DNA from 2 places in the Streptomyces sp. NPDC012508 genome. Region 1 is predicted to be linked to the other one. Evidence: riboswitches for the same ligand, from Rfam matches in the RefSeq annotation. Region 1 holds a riboswitch; the other holds the start of a gene.

Region 1 (7,501 bases):
AGAGGGCGCCGGTGATCCCCTGCCAGTCGAAGCCTTCCCTCCTGATTCCTATGCGTCTGCGCACCTCCTTGGTGTAACCGCCGTAGAGCTGCTGCAGAGTCCGGTAGGGCATAGGGCGGGCAGCAGGGGGGAGGGTGCCGAAGACCGCCAGGTGCAGGGGGGTGCGCAGCAGGTCCAGAGTCACCGGGCTCAGGCTGTCGGGGGTGTTCCCACCCGCGGTGAGTACGGCGCGCACCGACTCTTCGGTCAGCTCCCCCACGGGGAATCTCTCCGCTCGGGCGTCCGCCGTCATCAGTCTGCTGAGCCTGCCGTCCTGTTCGATGTCGACGGTGCGGACCACCAAGAGCACCTTGATGTTCGGCGCTGCCGAGAGCTGAGCGAGCACATCCTCAACGGCCTCGAAGACATCTGCCATGCGACCGCTGTACAGGCTGACGGCGTCCAGTTGATCGATGACGAAGAGCCCAGGCCCCCCATCGGCGACTCCGGGCAGCAGGACCCCCCGCGAATCCTGCAGATTCATCATGGCGCCGAGGTCCCTCGCCGTTCGCACCGACGGATCGGCTCGGTCCATACGAACGACGGCGGTCGGCCACCCATGGCCTGCGAGACGTTCCAGTACATCGGCGGCAACCGTCGACTTGCCCGAGCCCGCCCCTCCCTCGCACAGCACGATCTGCGGACCGTCCTCGACCACCAACCGACCGTGCAGCTGGTCGAGGTGAGGACGCGCGGCCAGTCCAAGGGCGGGCGCCCTGTCCCGCACGTGCCGCAGGAACCCGTCCGTGGTGGCCGCCAAGGCATTGAGCGTATTGCTGTCTCCGGCCAACAGCCGGAGTCGAACTCCGTCAAGAGAGAGCAAATGGTTACGGATCTCCGACCCGGTGAGCCACTTGTGGAGGTTGTCGTCCAGGTATCCACTCAGTTGCCTGACGATTCCCTCAGGGTTCCCTACGAAAAGTTGCTCGTAAATGATGTGGACGAGCTCACGCAGGTTCTCTGGTGAGTACTCCTTGACGTAAACGGACTGAAGATATCGCCAGATCGTCTCCCGCTCTGCGGGTTTGCCGTCGTCGGCTCAAACTCCGCACAGAGCCGTAAAGTCGTTCCCTTGAGGGCCGGTAAGAATCTCTTCGAACTCAGCGAGGGTCACGGCGGCCCTGGCGCGGTCGGCAAGGTCGCGCAATGCGGGCGATCCGGTCGAGAGAACGAGTCGCACCTTCCTGCCGGCTGCAAGGTGACTCGCGACGGCCTGGAGAAGGGCTGCCGCGGATCGCAGCGTCCAGGGCCCCCGCGAAGGCACGTCCTTCACCTGATCGCACCAGGTTTCACCCTTGGCCACGAGCTGGAACTCAATGCCTTCACCAGCCTGCCCCACAGGCTCAAGACGGATCCGCGAGGCCTCTCCGCGCAGGAGGTCCGCAACCTTCAGCGCGGTCCACCAGTCCTCATATCGGTTGCCCGCTTTGTCCGCCGTCCCGCCCGACAGCCCCATCGCGCATCACTTCCCCAGGACGCCGCAACGGACTCCTCATCCGGGGAGTCCACGGCCAAGAACTGTATTACCCGCCGCCCCTTCCGTGGCCTGCGTTTCGAGCACGCTCTCCACGCGGACACTCGCTGTCCAGTTGGCCACGGCCGAGCCCCGAGGCGCCGCACGAAGCCTGCCGACACGGGATCGGGCACCTGCGGCCTCGACGCACCGGTGCGCAACCGCACTCCCATGCCGATAATTGCGCCATCATGCACAAGTGCAAAGACCGCCCAGCCCAACCCATCCCTGACGGGCAGTCAGGAAAGTCAGCAACAGGTCAGCATCGGTACCGCCCGGGACCGCCGCCGGACGCCGCGAACCGCCAAGATCAACAACCGGTCTCGCCCGCTCTGACCTGCGAAAACCCTGCTCAGCGGATCGCCTGTCACTCTCACCAGGAGGTACCCATGAGGATGCTCATCAACGTCCCGGAGACCGTCGTCGCCGATGCGCTGCGCGGGATGGCCGCCGCGCATCCCGAGCTCACCGTCGATGTCGAGAACCGTGTCGTCCTGCGCCGCGACGCGCCCGTCGCCGGGAAGGTGGGGCTGGTGTCCGGGGGCGGGTCGGGGCATGAGCCCTTGCACGGGGGGTTCGTCGGGCCCGGGATGCTGGCGGCCGCGTGCCCCGGGGAGGTGTTCACGTCGCCCGTGCCCGACCAGATGGTGCGCGCCGCCGCCGCCGTCGACAGCGGGGCCGGCGTGCTGTTCGTCGTCAAGAACTACACCGGTGACGTGCTCAACTTCGAGATGGCCGCCGAGCTCGCGGAGGACGAGGGCATCCAGATCGCCAAGGTGCTCGTCGACGACGACGTGGCGGTGACGGACAGTCTGTACACCGCCGGGCGGCGCGGGACCGGGGCGACGCTCTTCGTGGAGAAGATCGCCGGGGCGGCTGCCGAGGAGGGTGCGCCGCTGGAGCGGGTGGAGGCCGTCGCGCGCCGGGTGAACGAGCGGTCACGGAGTTTCGGTGTGGCGCTGAGCGCCTGCACCACACCAGCGAAGGGCAGCCCCACGTTCGAACTTCCCGAGGGCAAGCTGGAGTTGGGTATCGGCATCCATGGGGAGCCGGGGCGTGAGCGGCGGCCCATGATGACTTCGGGAGAGATCGCGGACGTGGCCGTCGACGCCGTACTGGAGGACCTGCGGCCGTCCGGACCGGTCCTCGCCCTCGTGAACGGGATGGGCGCGACGCCGCTGCTCGAACTGTACGGGTTCAACGCCGAGGTGCAGCGCGTGCTGAGCGAGCGCGGGGTCCCGGTCGCCCGCACGCTGGTCGGCAACTATGTGACCTCGCTCGACATGGCCGGCTGCTCGGTGACGCTCTGCGAGGCCGACGAGGAGCTGCTGCGGCTCTGGGACGCGCCCGTGCAGACTCCGGCGCTGCGCTGGGGCCGGTGAGAGGGGATGCCCGAAGTGAGCGAGTGCGACGCCGCGTTCTTCCGTCGTTGGCTGACCTCGGCCGCGGCCGTGATCGACCGTGAGGCCGAGCGCCTCACCGAGCTCGACTCGGCGATCGGCGACGCGGACCACGGGGCCAATCTGAAGCGGGGGTTCGCCGCCGTGGCCGACGTGCTGGAGAAGGAGTCGCCCGAGACCCCGGGAGCCGTACTCGTCGCCGCGGGGCGGCAGTTGATCTCCACCGTGGGGGGCGCGTCCGGGCCGCTGTACGGGACGCTGTTGCGACGGACCGGCAAGGCGCTCGGCGATGCCCCTTCGGTGACGCGGGAGGACCTGGCCGCGGCCCTGGCCGCCGGGGTCGCCGCCGTCGGGCAGCTCGGCGGAGCCCAGGTCGGGGACAAGACCATGCTGGACGCGCTCGTTCCGGCGGCCGAGGCGCTCGGTGACTCCTTCGCCGCCGCCCGGGACGCGGCCGAGCGCGGCGCCCTCGCGACCGTACCCCTCCAGGCGCGCAAGGGCAGGGCGAGCTATCTGGGCGAACGTTCCATCGGGCATCAGGATCCCGGGGCCACCTCGTCGGCCCTGCTGATCGCCGCCCTTGCGGAGGTGGCTGCCGCGTGACCGGTCAGGTGGGCGTGGCGGGAACGGTGGGCATCGTGCTGGTCTCGCACAGCGCGGCCGTGGCCGACGCCGTCGCCGTGCTGGCCCAGGGGCTCGCGGGCGGTGGGCCGACCGCGCCCGTCGCCGCGGCCGGGGGCGCTCCCGGCGGGGGTCTCGGCACGAGTTCCGAGCGGATCGTCGAGGCGGCGAAGGCGGTCGACGGGGGCGCCGGAGTGGCCCTCCTCGTCGACCTCGGCAGTGCCGTCCTCACCGTCAAGGCGCTCCTCGCCGAGGAGGACGAGCTGCCGGAGGGTTCGCGCCTCGTGGACGCACCGTTCGTCGAGGGCGCCGTCGCCGCCCTCGTCACGGCGAGCGCCGGCGGGGACCTGGACGCGGTGGTGGCAGCGGCCTCGGAGGCGTACACGTACCGGAAGGTGTGAGGCGGGGCGCGGGAGGCGTGCGCAGGGGGCCGACAGGGGTGCGTGGGGCGCGCGGGAGATCCGTCACACACCGTCCCCGGGAGCACCCGTGTTGTGATGTACCTGGTCAACCCACTAATGTCACAGCGCCTTGGTGTACGGGAAACCGGTGCGGTACCGGTGCGGCCCTCGCCACTGTGATCGGGAAGTCCGGCTCCATCCCTCCGGGGAAGCCACTGGACCGCCGCGGGAGACCGCGGAGGTGTGGGAAGGCGGAGCCGCGGCGGCATGACCCGTCAGCCAGGAGACCGGCCAGGGTGCGTTGTCCATCCACGAGGTGCTGGAGAGGGTCTCCCAACCATGCATATAGCCGAGGGGTATCTGCCCCCTGTGCACGCGGCCGCCTGGGGCGTCGCGTCCGCTCCCTTTGTCGTCCACGGTGTCCGCGCCCTGACCCGTGAGGTCAAGGCCAACCCCGAGTCCACCCTGCTGCTCGGTGCGTCCGGTGCGTTCACCTTCGTTCTGTCCGCGCTCAAGATTCCGTCGGTGACGGGCAGTTGCTCGCACCCGACCGGGACGGGACTGGGCGCGATCCTGTTCCGTCCGCCCGTGATGGCGGTCCTTGGCACGATCACGCTGCTGTTCCAGGCGCTGCTGCTCGCCCACGGCGGGCTCACCACACTCGGCGCCAACGTCTTCTCCATGGCGATCGTCGGGCCGTGGGCCGGTTTCGGTACGTACTGGCTGCTGCGCCGCTTCGACGTGCCGCTCATGGTGAGCGTGTTCTTCGGGGCGTTCGTCGCCGACCTGTCGACGTACTGCGTGACCAGCGTCCAGCTCGCGCTGGCCTTCCCGGACCCGGGCAGCGGTGTGCTGGGTGCGCTGGCCAAGTTCGGCGGGATCTTCGCCGTCACGCAGCTGCCGCTCGCCGTCAGTGAAGGTCTGCTGACGGTACTCGTCATGCGGCTGCTCACGCAGTCCAGCAAGGCGGACCTGACCCGCCTCGGCATCCTGCTCCCGTCCCGGAAGAAGAACGAGAACGCGGAGGCGAGCGCCTGATGAGCCGGAACGCGAAGATCAACACGCTGCTGCTGCTCGTCGTCGCGGCGCTGGCCGTGCTCCCGCTGGTCCTGGGGCTCGGCGACCACAAGGAGGAGCCGTTCACGGGCGCCGACGCCGAGGCCGAGACGGCGATCTCGGAGATCGATCCCGACTACGAGCCGTGGTTCTCCCCGCTGTACGAGCCCGCTTCCGGTGAGATCGAGTCGGCGCTCTTCGCCCTGCAGGCCGCCATCGGCGCCGGGGTGCTCGCGTACTACTTCGGTCTGCACAAGGGCCGCAAGCAGGGCGAGGCCCGCGCCGACGCGAAGGCGCTGCGGTCGGCGTCCGTCGGCGAGTAGCCGCCGGTGCTGCCGATCGACGCGGCGGCGCACAGCAGTCGCTGGCGCCGCCGCCACCCGTGCGAGAAAGCCGTGCTCGGCTTCGGTCTGACGCTCTGCGCGGTGTGCCTGCCGCCGTGGCCCGGTGCCGTCCTGGTCGCGGCGGCCACCCTGGCCGTCCTCCTCGGGCCGGCCGGGGTGCCGGGGCGTCAGCTGTGGCGCGCGTTCCGTATCCCTCTGGGCTTCTGTGTGACGGGGGCGATCCCGCTGCTCTTCGAGGTGGGCGGGGACCGCGGCATGGTGGCGCTCGCGCACGACGGTCCCGTTCACGCGGGTGAGTTGTTGCTGCGGACCTCGTCCGCGTCGCTGGGCGTGCTGCTGTTCGCCTTCACGACGCCCGTGTCCGACGTACTGCCCCGCCTGGTGCGGGCCGGGGTGCCGGCGCCCGTGGTGGACGTGGCCCTGGTGATGTACAGGATCAGTTTTCTTCTTCTGGATGCGATATCCAAAATCCGGCAGGCGCAGGCGGCCCGGCTGGGACTGACCACGCGCGCGGCGACCTGGCGTTCCCTCGCCGGGCTGGGCGCGACGGCGTTCGTCCGCGCCTTCGACCGGGCGCAGCGCCTGCAGACGGGCCTGGCCGGTCGGGGTTACGACGGGACGCTGCGGGTCCTGGTGCCTGAGGCGGCGGTCTCGGGCCGCTTCCTCGCGTCGACGGCCGGCCTGCTCGCCGGTCTCGTCGCCCTCACTCTCGTACTGGAAAGGTCCCTGCCGTGAATCCTGCGCCACCTGTCGTGGAGCTGGTGAAGGCCACGTTCGCGTACGAGGACGGGCCCGTCGTCCTCGACGGCATCGACTTCGCGGTGCCGGAAGGCCGGGCGGTGGCGCTCCTCGGCCGCAACGGCGGCGGCAAGACGACGATGCTGCGGCTGCTGAGCGGGGGCCTGCGCTGCGGAAGCGGCGCGCTCCGGCTGGACGGCGAGGACGTGTCGTACGACCGGAAGGGGCTGACCCGGCTGCGTACGACGGTGCAGCTGGTCGTCCAGGACCCGGACGACCAGCTCTTCGCCGCGTCGGTCGGGCAGGACGTGTCGTTCGGCCCGATGAATCTGGGGCTGCCGGAGGAGGAGGTTCGGCTCCGGGTCCGCGAGGCGCTGGAGGCGCTGGACATCGTCGCGCTGGAGGACCGGCCGACCCATCTGCTCTCGTACGGACAGCGGAAGCGGGCCGCGATCGCGGGCGCCGTGGCGATGCGCCCCCGGGTCCTCATCATGGACGAGCCGACGGCCGGGCTCGATCCGCACGGACAGGAGCGGCTCCTGGAGGTGCTCGGCCGGCTGCGGGAGTCGGGCACGACGGTCGTGATGGCGACCCACGACGTCGACCTGGCGCTGCGCTGGGCGGACGAGGCCGCCGTCCTGTCCCCGGCGGGGCTGCGGACGGGCCCCGTCGAGGAGCTGCTCGCCGACGACGCGCTGCTCGCGGCGGCGCGGCTGCGCCGTCCCTGGGGCATGGCCGTGACACGGCTGCTGCGCACGCACGGCCTGCTCGCCCCGGACGCGGAGGGCCCGCGCACGGCGGAGGACCTGGACAGCTGGGTCACGACGCCCTGACGGGCCGCGGTGATCCACTCCCACCAAGCCCACCACGGCCCCCGGCGGACCCCCGCCGGGGGCCGTGGCGTGTCGTGACGTCGTGCAGATCACTTCCCCACCTTTATGCAACTTGTTGCACAAGCCCCCTCGGCTCGTCTACAACAGTCATGACGACACCGCGCGAGGAGGCGCCCCATGAGCTCGACCCCCTACCCGCATCTGCTGAGCCCGCTCGACCTCGGGTTCACCACCCTGCCCAACCGGGTGCTCATGGGTTCCATGCACGTCGGCCTCGAAGAGACCGAGAACGGCTTCGAGCGCATGGCCGCCTTCTACGCCGAGCGCGCCCGCGGCGGGGTCGGACTCATCGTGACCGGCGGCATCGCGCCCAACGAGGCCGGCCGTCCCTGGGACGGCGGCGCCAAGCTCAGCACCGAGGACGAGGTGGCCGAGCACAAGCTCATCACCGACGCCGTGCACGGCGAGGGCGGGCGGATCGCGATGCAGATCCTCCACTTCGGCCGGTACGCCTACCACCCCGAGCTCGTCGCACCCAGCGCGATCCAGGCGCCGA
Region 2 (7,501 bases), on a different contig from region 1:
GCGGGCGCGGGCGGCCACCAGGTCGCCGAGGGGGACGCCCGCGGACTCGCAGAGGCGGAGAGCCGCCAGGCCCGTGTTCGCCTCGGCGATCTCGGCGGCCAGGGACTCCGACGCGCCGCCCGCGCGGGCCAGGTCCGCGAGGAATGCCTTGTCGACCTGGGAGCGGGCCGAATGGAGGTCCAGATGGCCCGCGGCCAGCTTGGAGAGCTTGGCGAAGCCGCCGCAGACCGTGAGGCGGTCGACCGGGTGGCGGCGGATGTACTTGAGGACGGCGCCCGCGAAGTCGCCCATGTCGAGCAGGGCGATGTCCGGCAGGTCGTAGAGCGTCGTCACCGTCTTCTCCGAGGTGGAGCCGGTGCAGCCCGCCACGTGCGTCAGACCCGCCGCGCGGGCCACGTCCACGCCCCGGCGGATGGAGTCGATCCAGGCCGAGCAGGAGTACGGCACGACGATCCCGGTCGTCCCCAGGATCGACAGGCCGCCGAGGATCCCGATCCGCGGGTTCCACGTCGACCGGGCGATCTCCTCTCCGTGGTCGACGGAGACCGTGATCTCCACGTCGCCGCCCGCGCCGTGCGCCGCCGCGACCTCCGCCACGTGCTCGCGCATCATCTGCCGCGGGACCGGGTTGATCGCCGGCTCGCCGACGTCCAGGGGCAGGCCCGGCAGGGTGACCGTACCGACGCCGGGACCGGCGCGGAACACGACGCCCGAGCCGGCCGGGAGGAGCCGTACCGTCGAACGGATCAGCGCCCCGTGCGTGACGTCCGGGTCGTCGCCGGCGTCCTTCACGACCGCCGCCATGGCGTGGCCCGCCGTCAGCTCCTCGGCCGCGAGCGCGAACGCCGGGCGCCCGCCCTTCGGCAGCGTGATCGTCACAGGGTCGGGGAAGTCGCCCGTCAGGAGGGCCGTGTACGCGGCCGTCGTGGCCGCCGTCGCGCACGCCCCGGTCGTCCAGCCGGGGCGCAGACCGGTGTGCTTGAGTTGGGCGTCGCGCCCGCCGCCTGCGCTCACGCTCATGAAAGGGCTCCCGTGCACGTACTCATTCTCGGGGGGACCACCGAGTCCCGCGCCCTCGCCGCGCGCCTCCAGGAGCCAGGCGCCGCGACCGTACGGGTCACCAGCTCGCTCGCCGGACGGGTCGCCGCCCCCCGGCTGCCGGCCGGGGAGGTCCGGATCGGCGGCTTCGGCGGCGTCGAGGGGCTCGTGGAGTGGGTCCGCGCGCACGCCGTGGACGCGCTCATCGACGCCACCCATCCCTTCGCGGAGAACATCAGCTTCAACGCGGCCCGGGCGGCCGCCACCGCCCATGTTCCCCTGCTCGCCCTGCGCCGCCCCGGCTGGGTCCCGGCGGCCGGGGACGACTGGCACCAGGTCGCCTCCCTGGAGGAGGCGGCCCGGACCCTGAACGGGCTGGGGCGGGGGCACCTCCCGGGACGAAGTCCTTGGGGGAGGGTGTTCCTGACGACCGGCCGGATGGGGCTCGCAGCGTTCGCCGACTGCCCGCAGTGGTTCCTCGTACGGTCGGTGGACGCCCCCGAGCCGCCGATGCCGGCCCGCACCGAAGTCCTCCTGGACCGGGGACCGTTCACCCTGGAGGGAGAACGGGAGCTGCTCGCCCGCCACGCCGTCGACGTCCTCGTCACCAAGGACAGCGGCGGCGCGGCGACGGCCCCCAAGCTCCAGGCCGCCCGAGAGGCGGGCGTCCCGGTGGTCGTCGTCCGCCGCCCGCCCGTCCCGGAGGGCGTCCGGGTGGCGACGACGGTCGAGGAGGCCGCCGCCTGGGTACGGGGGCGGGCGGGCGCCTGACGCGGTCCGCCTCGCCTTCCGACCCCGCGCCCCCGTCGGCGTCGCGACAGCCGCCGGGCCCCGGCGGCCGTTCGACGAACCGTCCACGGGCAGCGCGGAGTTCCGCCGGATCTGGGGCAGCGGCGCGGTCCTGATGTGCCCGCCGCGCCCGGAGAGCCGGGTCTGGTCGTGCACGCGTACAGCGCCGAGGAGGGCGGCGGAAAGACCGCCGCCCTCGCCCGCCTCGTCGCGGCGGCCGCGGTCAGGCCGACGGCCGCGGTCACGCCTCCGGATACCGTCGCGGCGTCCAGGTGATCGTGCGGCCGTCGCCGCGCTCGACCGCGCGCGTCTGCGACGAGCCGATGAGCAGCAGTGTCCGCATGTCGACCTCGGACGGCTCCAGGGTCTTCAGCGTCACCACCCGTACCGACTGCTCCGGTCCGCCGACGTCCCGCGCGACGACCACCGGGGTCTCGGGCGAGCGGAGTTCGAGGAGCAGTTCACGGGCCGCCGCCACCTGGTGCGTACGGGACTTCGAGCCCGGGTTGTAGAGCGCCAGGACCAGGTCCGCCGAGGCCGCCGCGCGCAGCCGCGCCGCGATGACGTCCCAGGGCTTGAGGCGGTCGGAGAGGGAGATGGTCGCGTAGTCGTGGCCCAGCGGGGCGCCCGCCGCGGCCGCCGCCGCATTCGCGGCCGTCACACCCGGGAGGACCCGTACCGGAACGTCCGCGTACCGCCCCTCCGACGCCACCTCGAGGACCGCCGTCGCCATCGCGAAGACGCCCGGGTCGCCGCCCGAGACGACCGCGACCCGGCGCCCGCGCCGGGCCAGGTCGAGGGCGAACTCGGCGCGCTCGGACTCGACCTTGTTGTCCGAACCGTGCCGGAGCTGGCCGGGGCGCAGCGCCGGGACCCGGTCGAGGTACGTGGTGTAGCCGACCAGGTCGTCGGCGTTGACCAGTGCGCCGCGCGACTCCGGGGTCAGCCAGGGCGCGCCCGCCGGACCCGTGCCGACGACCACGACCTCGCCGCCGGTCTCCCGGGACTCGGGGGTGACGGCGTCGATACGGGAGGGCAGCACGGCCACCGAGAAGTACGGCACCGTCTCCGCGTCGACCTCGGCGAGGATCTCCGTCCGCTCGCCCGCCATGAACGCCCGCTCCACGTAGCGCGCGTCCTCCAGCCGGCCCGCCCGCTCCAGGGCGCGCCGCACGGTGGGGAACGTGCGGCCGAGCTTCATCACGACCGCCGAGTCCGTGCCCGCGAGCCGTGCCGTCAGCTCGTCCTCCGGCAGCGTGCCGGGAATGATCGTCAGGACCTCCTCCGCCTCGCACAGCGGCTCCCCGAGCCGGGCGGCGGCGGCGCTGACGGAGGTGACACCGGGGATGACGGTGGTGTCGTAGCGGTCCGCGAGGCGCTTGTGCATGTGCTGGTACGAGCCGTAGAAGAGCGGGTCGCCCTCGGCGAGCACGGCCACCGTGCGGCCGGCGTCCAGGTGGGCGGCGAGGCGGGCGGACGCCTCCTCGTAGAAGTCGTCGAGCGCGCCCCGGTAGCCGCCGGGGTGGTCCGTGGTCTCCACCGTGAGCGGGTACATAAGCCGCTCCTCGATGTGGTCCTCGCGGAGGTGCTCGGCCGCGATCGAGCGCGCGATGGAGCGGCCGTGGCGGGCGGAGTGGTACGCGATCACGTCGGCCGAGGCGATGGCCTTCACGGCCGCCAGCGTCATCAGGTTCGGGTCGCCGGGGCCGAGGCCGACGCCGTACAGCTTGCCGGGGGCGTCGGCGCTCATGCCTGGATCTCCGCTTCGGTCGCGAGGGCGTTGATCGCGGCGGCGGTCATGGCGCTGCCGCCGCGCCGGCCCCGTACGACGAGGTAGTCGAGGCCCAGGGTCTGGGCGGCCAGCGCGTCCTTGGACTCGGCGGCGCCGATGAAGCCGACGGGGATGCCGAGGACGGCGGCCGGGCGGCCGGCGCCCTTCTCGATCATCTCCAGGAGGTGGAAGAGGGCGGTGGGCGCGTTGCCGATGGCGACGACGGAGCCTTCGAGGCGGTCGCGCCAGAGTTCGAGCGCGGCGGCGCTGCGGGTGGTGCCGAGCTCGGCGGCGAGTGCGGGCACGGACGGGTCGGAGAGCGTGCAGACCACGTCGTTGTCGGCGGGCAGCCGCTTGCGGGTCACACCGCTGGCGACCATCTGCGCGTCGCAGAGGACGGGTGCGCCGGCGCGCAGGGCGGCGCGGGCGCGGGAGACGACCTGCGGGGAGTAGGCGAGGTCGCGGACGAGGTCGGTCATGCCGCAGGCGTGGATCATGCGGACGGCGACCGTGGCGACGTCGGCGGGCAGATCCGCGAGGTCCGCCTCGGCGCGGATCGTGGCAAAGGACTGGCGGTAGATCTCCGCGCCGTCCTTCTCGTAGGCGAACATCGTGTCGTTCTCGCTCATCTCGTTGTGCGGGCCGTTGCGACTGCTTCGGTCAGGGAGTTACGGGGGGTGGGGCGGCCGTCCACGAGGTAGGTGCCCTCGGCGGTGGCGACGACGTCGACCCAGGTGCCGGGGGCGCCTTGGGGGTGGCCGCAGCGGCGCTCGCACCCGGAGAAGTGGACGGGGACGCCGGGCGCGCCGGGAACGGCGTCCGCGCGGACGTCGGCGAGGGACTTGGCACAGCCGGGCCGCCCGGTGCAGGCGCCGACGCCGACCCGGGGGTCGTCGGGTCGGGTGATCAGCCCGGCCGCGTCCAGCTCGGGAAGCCGTGTGCTGGGGGACCCGACGACGACGGCCCCGCGCCAGGGCGTGAGCCGCACCTCGTCGGCGGGCAGCAGCGCGCGCAGTTGGGCGACGGTCAGCCGCCCGAGGGGCGCGAGGACGTGCAGCGCGTCGCTGCCGAGGAGCCCGGGCGCGGGCGGCGCGCCGTGCGGCAGCGGCGGCGCGGGGACGACGGGACGGGCGTCGACCCCGGCCCGCGCGAGCGCGGCGGCGAGGTCGAGGAGGCCGGCCCCGGCGCCCGGCGCGTCGGTCGTTCCGGCGCCCGCGCCCGGGGAGTCCGCGGGTCGGAGGCCCGGCAGCTTTTTCGCGTCGGCGGCGTCGATGGCCTCCGCGCCCGTCGCGCCGGCGCCCGGCAGCTCCTTCACACGCCACGCGCCGTTCCCGGCCGCTTGCGCGGCCCGCAGGAACGCGTCGGCCGCGGCGAGCGCCGCTCGCGGCGCGTCGGCGCCCGCGACGCGGAACGCCTGCCCGCCGACGTACAGCAGGGCGTCGGCCGCGCGCGGGACCGCGCCGACCAAGCCCCCCGCCGAGGCCCGCGCTCCGCCGGGCGGTCGGCTGCCGCCCGTGACCCGGGCTTCGTCCGCCCAGGGTCCTGCTGCGATCAAGGTCACATCTCCCCCGAGACCGGCCACGTCACCGCGGCCGTCGTCCAGGGCGAAGAGGAAGCGGCCCGACAGGGCAGCCGTCCAGGGCTCCGCGCACAGCAGCGCGTCCAGCTCGCGGGCCCACAACTGCACGTCCGCGTGGCCGAGTCCGTCCAGTCCGGCCGTCGGCGAGGCGACGATGTTGCGGACGCGTTCGTGGGTGTCCGAGGGGAGAAGGCCCGCTTCCGTCAGGCGGTCCGCGAGTTCCGCGCCGCAGCCCTCGCCGAGGCCCCGCAGCTCCACGTTCCCCCGGGACGTGACCGTAACCCGGCCGTCGCCCAGAGACTCCGCCGCCGACGCCAGGACGTCGATCTGACGTGGCGTCAACAAGCCTGCGGGCAGGCGCAGTCGGGCGAGACCGCCGTCGTCGGCGGGGTGCAGGCGCAGCGCGCCGGGGCAGGCGTCGCCGCGGTCCCGTATGAGAGGTTCGCCCCGGTTGGGCGTTGTGGGTGGGGTGGGCGACATGGCCGCGAGCATACCCACGTGATTCCGGGCGACCCCTGGGGACGACCCCTCCCCGCCGTGCGCACGATCTACTATGCAGAACGGCATGGGGTCCCAGGACCCCGGGGAGGAAGCCCGGTGAGAATCCGGCGCGGTCCCGCCACTGTGAGCCAGGCCCCGGAAGGGGCCGGGTGAGTCAGGAACTCCCGCCGTCCATACGACCACCCGGGGCGCGGACAACCCCGAGGAAGGCCTGCGCACGCATGCGAATTCTGTTGCTGTCGCACTCCGACACCGACCTGCTCAGCGCCCGCGCGGCCGGCGGCCCCGTCGCGTACCGGTTCGCCAACCCCTCCCGTCTCGCCCTGGACGATCTGCCCGGGCTGCTGGACGACGTCGACCTCGTTCTCGTACGGCTCCTCGGCGGTCTGCGTGCCTGGGAGGAGGGCCTCGAGGCCCTGCGGACGGCGGAGAAGCCGCTGGTCGTGCTCTCCGGCGAACAGGCCCCCGACGCCCAGCTGATGGAGGCCTCCACCGTCCCCGTCGGCGTCGCCACCGAGGCGCACGCCTACCTGGCGCACGGCGGCCCCGCCAACCTGGAGCAGCTGGCGCGCTTCCTCTCCGACACCGTGCTGCTCACCGGCCACGGCTTCGACGCCCCGGCCGCCGCGCCCACCTGGGGCCCGCTGGAGCGCACGCCCCGGACGACCGACGGCCCGACGGTCGCCGTGCTCTACTACCGCGCCCACCACATGAGCGGGAACACCGCCTTCGTCGACTCGCTCTGCGAGGCGATCGAGGACCAGGGCGCCCGCGCCCTGCCGCTCTACGTCGCCTCCCTGCGCGCCCCCGAGCCGGAGCTGCTCGACACCCTGCGCGCGGCCGACGCGATCGTCACCACGGTCCTCGCGGCCGGCGGCACCAAGCCCGCCGAGGCGCAGGCCGGCGGCGACGAGGAGGCGTGGGACGCGGGCGCGCTCGCCGCCCTCGACGTACCGATCCTGCAGGCGCTCTGCCTCACCGGCTCGCGCGCGGCCTGGGAGGAGAACGACGAGGGTCTCTCCCCGCTGGACGCCGCGAGCCAGGTCGCCGTGCCCGAGTTCGACGGCCGGCTCATCACCGTCCCGTTCTCCTTCAAGGAGATCGACGAGGACGGCCTCCCGGCCTATGTCGCCGACACCGAGCGCGCCGCGCGCGTCGCCGGGATCGCGGTACGGCACGCCCGGCTGCGCCACATCCCGAACGCCGGGAAGAAGCTCGCCCTGGTCCTCTCCGCGTACCCGACCAAGCACTCCCGGATCGGCAACGCGGTCGGCCTCGACACCCCCGCCTCCGCCGTCGCGCTCCTGCGCCGCCTGCGCGAGGAGGGGTACGACTTCGGCCCCGTCGAGGAGATCCCGGGCCTGGTCTCGGGCGACGGCGACGAGCTGATCTACGCCCTGATCGAGGCGGGCGGCCACGACCAGGACTGGCTGACGGAGGAGCAGCTCGCCCGCAACCCCGTCCGTATCCCGGCCGCCGACTACAAGCGCTGGTACGCGACGCTCCCGGCCGAGCTGCGGGAGGCCGTCGAGGAGCACTGGGGCCCGGCGCCGGGCGAGATGTTCCTCGACCGGTCCCGCAACCCCGAGGGCGACATCGTCCTCGCCGCCCTGCGGCGCGGGAACCTGCTGATCCTCATCCAGCCGCCGCGCGGCTTCGGCGAGAACCCGATTGCGATCTACCACGACCCCGATCTCCCGCCGTCCCACCACTACCTGGCCGCCTACCGCTGGATCGCGGCGCGCGCCGAGGACGGCGGCTTCGGCGCGGACGCGATGGTCCACCTCGGCAAGCACGGCAACCTGGAGTGGCTGCCCGGCAAG

Evidence for each region. Region 1 has a riboswitch for cobalamin ahead of ACFY8U_RS35105 (energy-coupling factor ABC transporter permease). Riboswitches for the same ligand answer to the same signal wherever they lie in the genome.
Region 2: another riboswitch for cobalamin. It lies ahead of cobN (cobaltochelatase subunit CobN); the one in region 1 lies ahead of ACFY8U_RS35105 (energy-coupling factor ABC transporter permease).

Annotation. Positions count from the first base shown of each region.
Region 1 is NZ_JBIBEO010000013.1:31,072-38,572, forward strand. It holds gene ACFY8U_RS35080 (hypothetical protein) at 1-799, opposite strand, end outside; gene ACFY8U_RS35085 (hypothetical protein) at 1,079-1,495, opposite strand; gene dhaK (dihydroxyacetone kinase subunit DhaK) at 1,942-2,934, shown strand; gene dhaL (dihydroxyacetone kinase subunit DhaL) at 2,941-3,555, shown strand; gene ACFY8U_RS35100 (PTS-dependent dihydroxyacetone kinase phosphotransferase subunit DhaM) at 3,552-3,974, shown strand; cobalamin riboswitch at 4,061-4,285, shown strand; gene ACFY8U_RS35105 (energy-coupling factor ABC transporter permease) at 4,314-5,012, shown strand; gene ACFY8U_RS35110 (energy-coupling factor ABC transporter substrate-binding protein) at 5,012-5,353, shown strand; gene cbiQ (cobalt ECF transporter T component CbiQ) at 5,360-6,109, shown strand; gene ACFY8U_RS35120 (ATP-binding cassette domain-containing protein) at 6,106-6,945, shown strand; gene ACFY8U_RS35125 (FAD-dependent oxidoreductase) at 7,123-7,501, shown strand, end outside.
Region 2 is NZ_JBIBEO010000004.1:423,216-430,716, forward strand. It holds gene ACFY8U_RS16200 (cobalt-precorrin-5B (C(1))-methyltransferase) at 1-1,020, opposite strand, end outside; gene ACFY8U_RS16205 (cobalt-precorrin-6A reductase) at 1,033-1,809, shown strand; gene ACFY8U_RS16210 (precorrin-2 C(20)-methyltransferase) at 2,069-3,577, opposite strand; gene ACFY8U_RS16215 (precorrin-8X methylmutase) at 3,574-4,209, opposite strand; gene ACFY8U_RS16220 (cobalamin biosynthesis protein CobG) at 4,224-5,669, opposite strand; cobalamin riboswitch at 5,728-5,861, shown strand; gene cobN (cobaltochelatase subunit CobN) at 5,900-7,501, shown strand, end outside.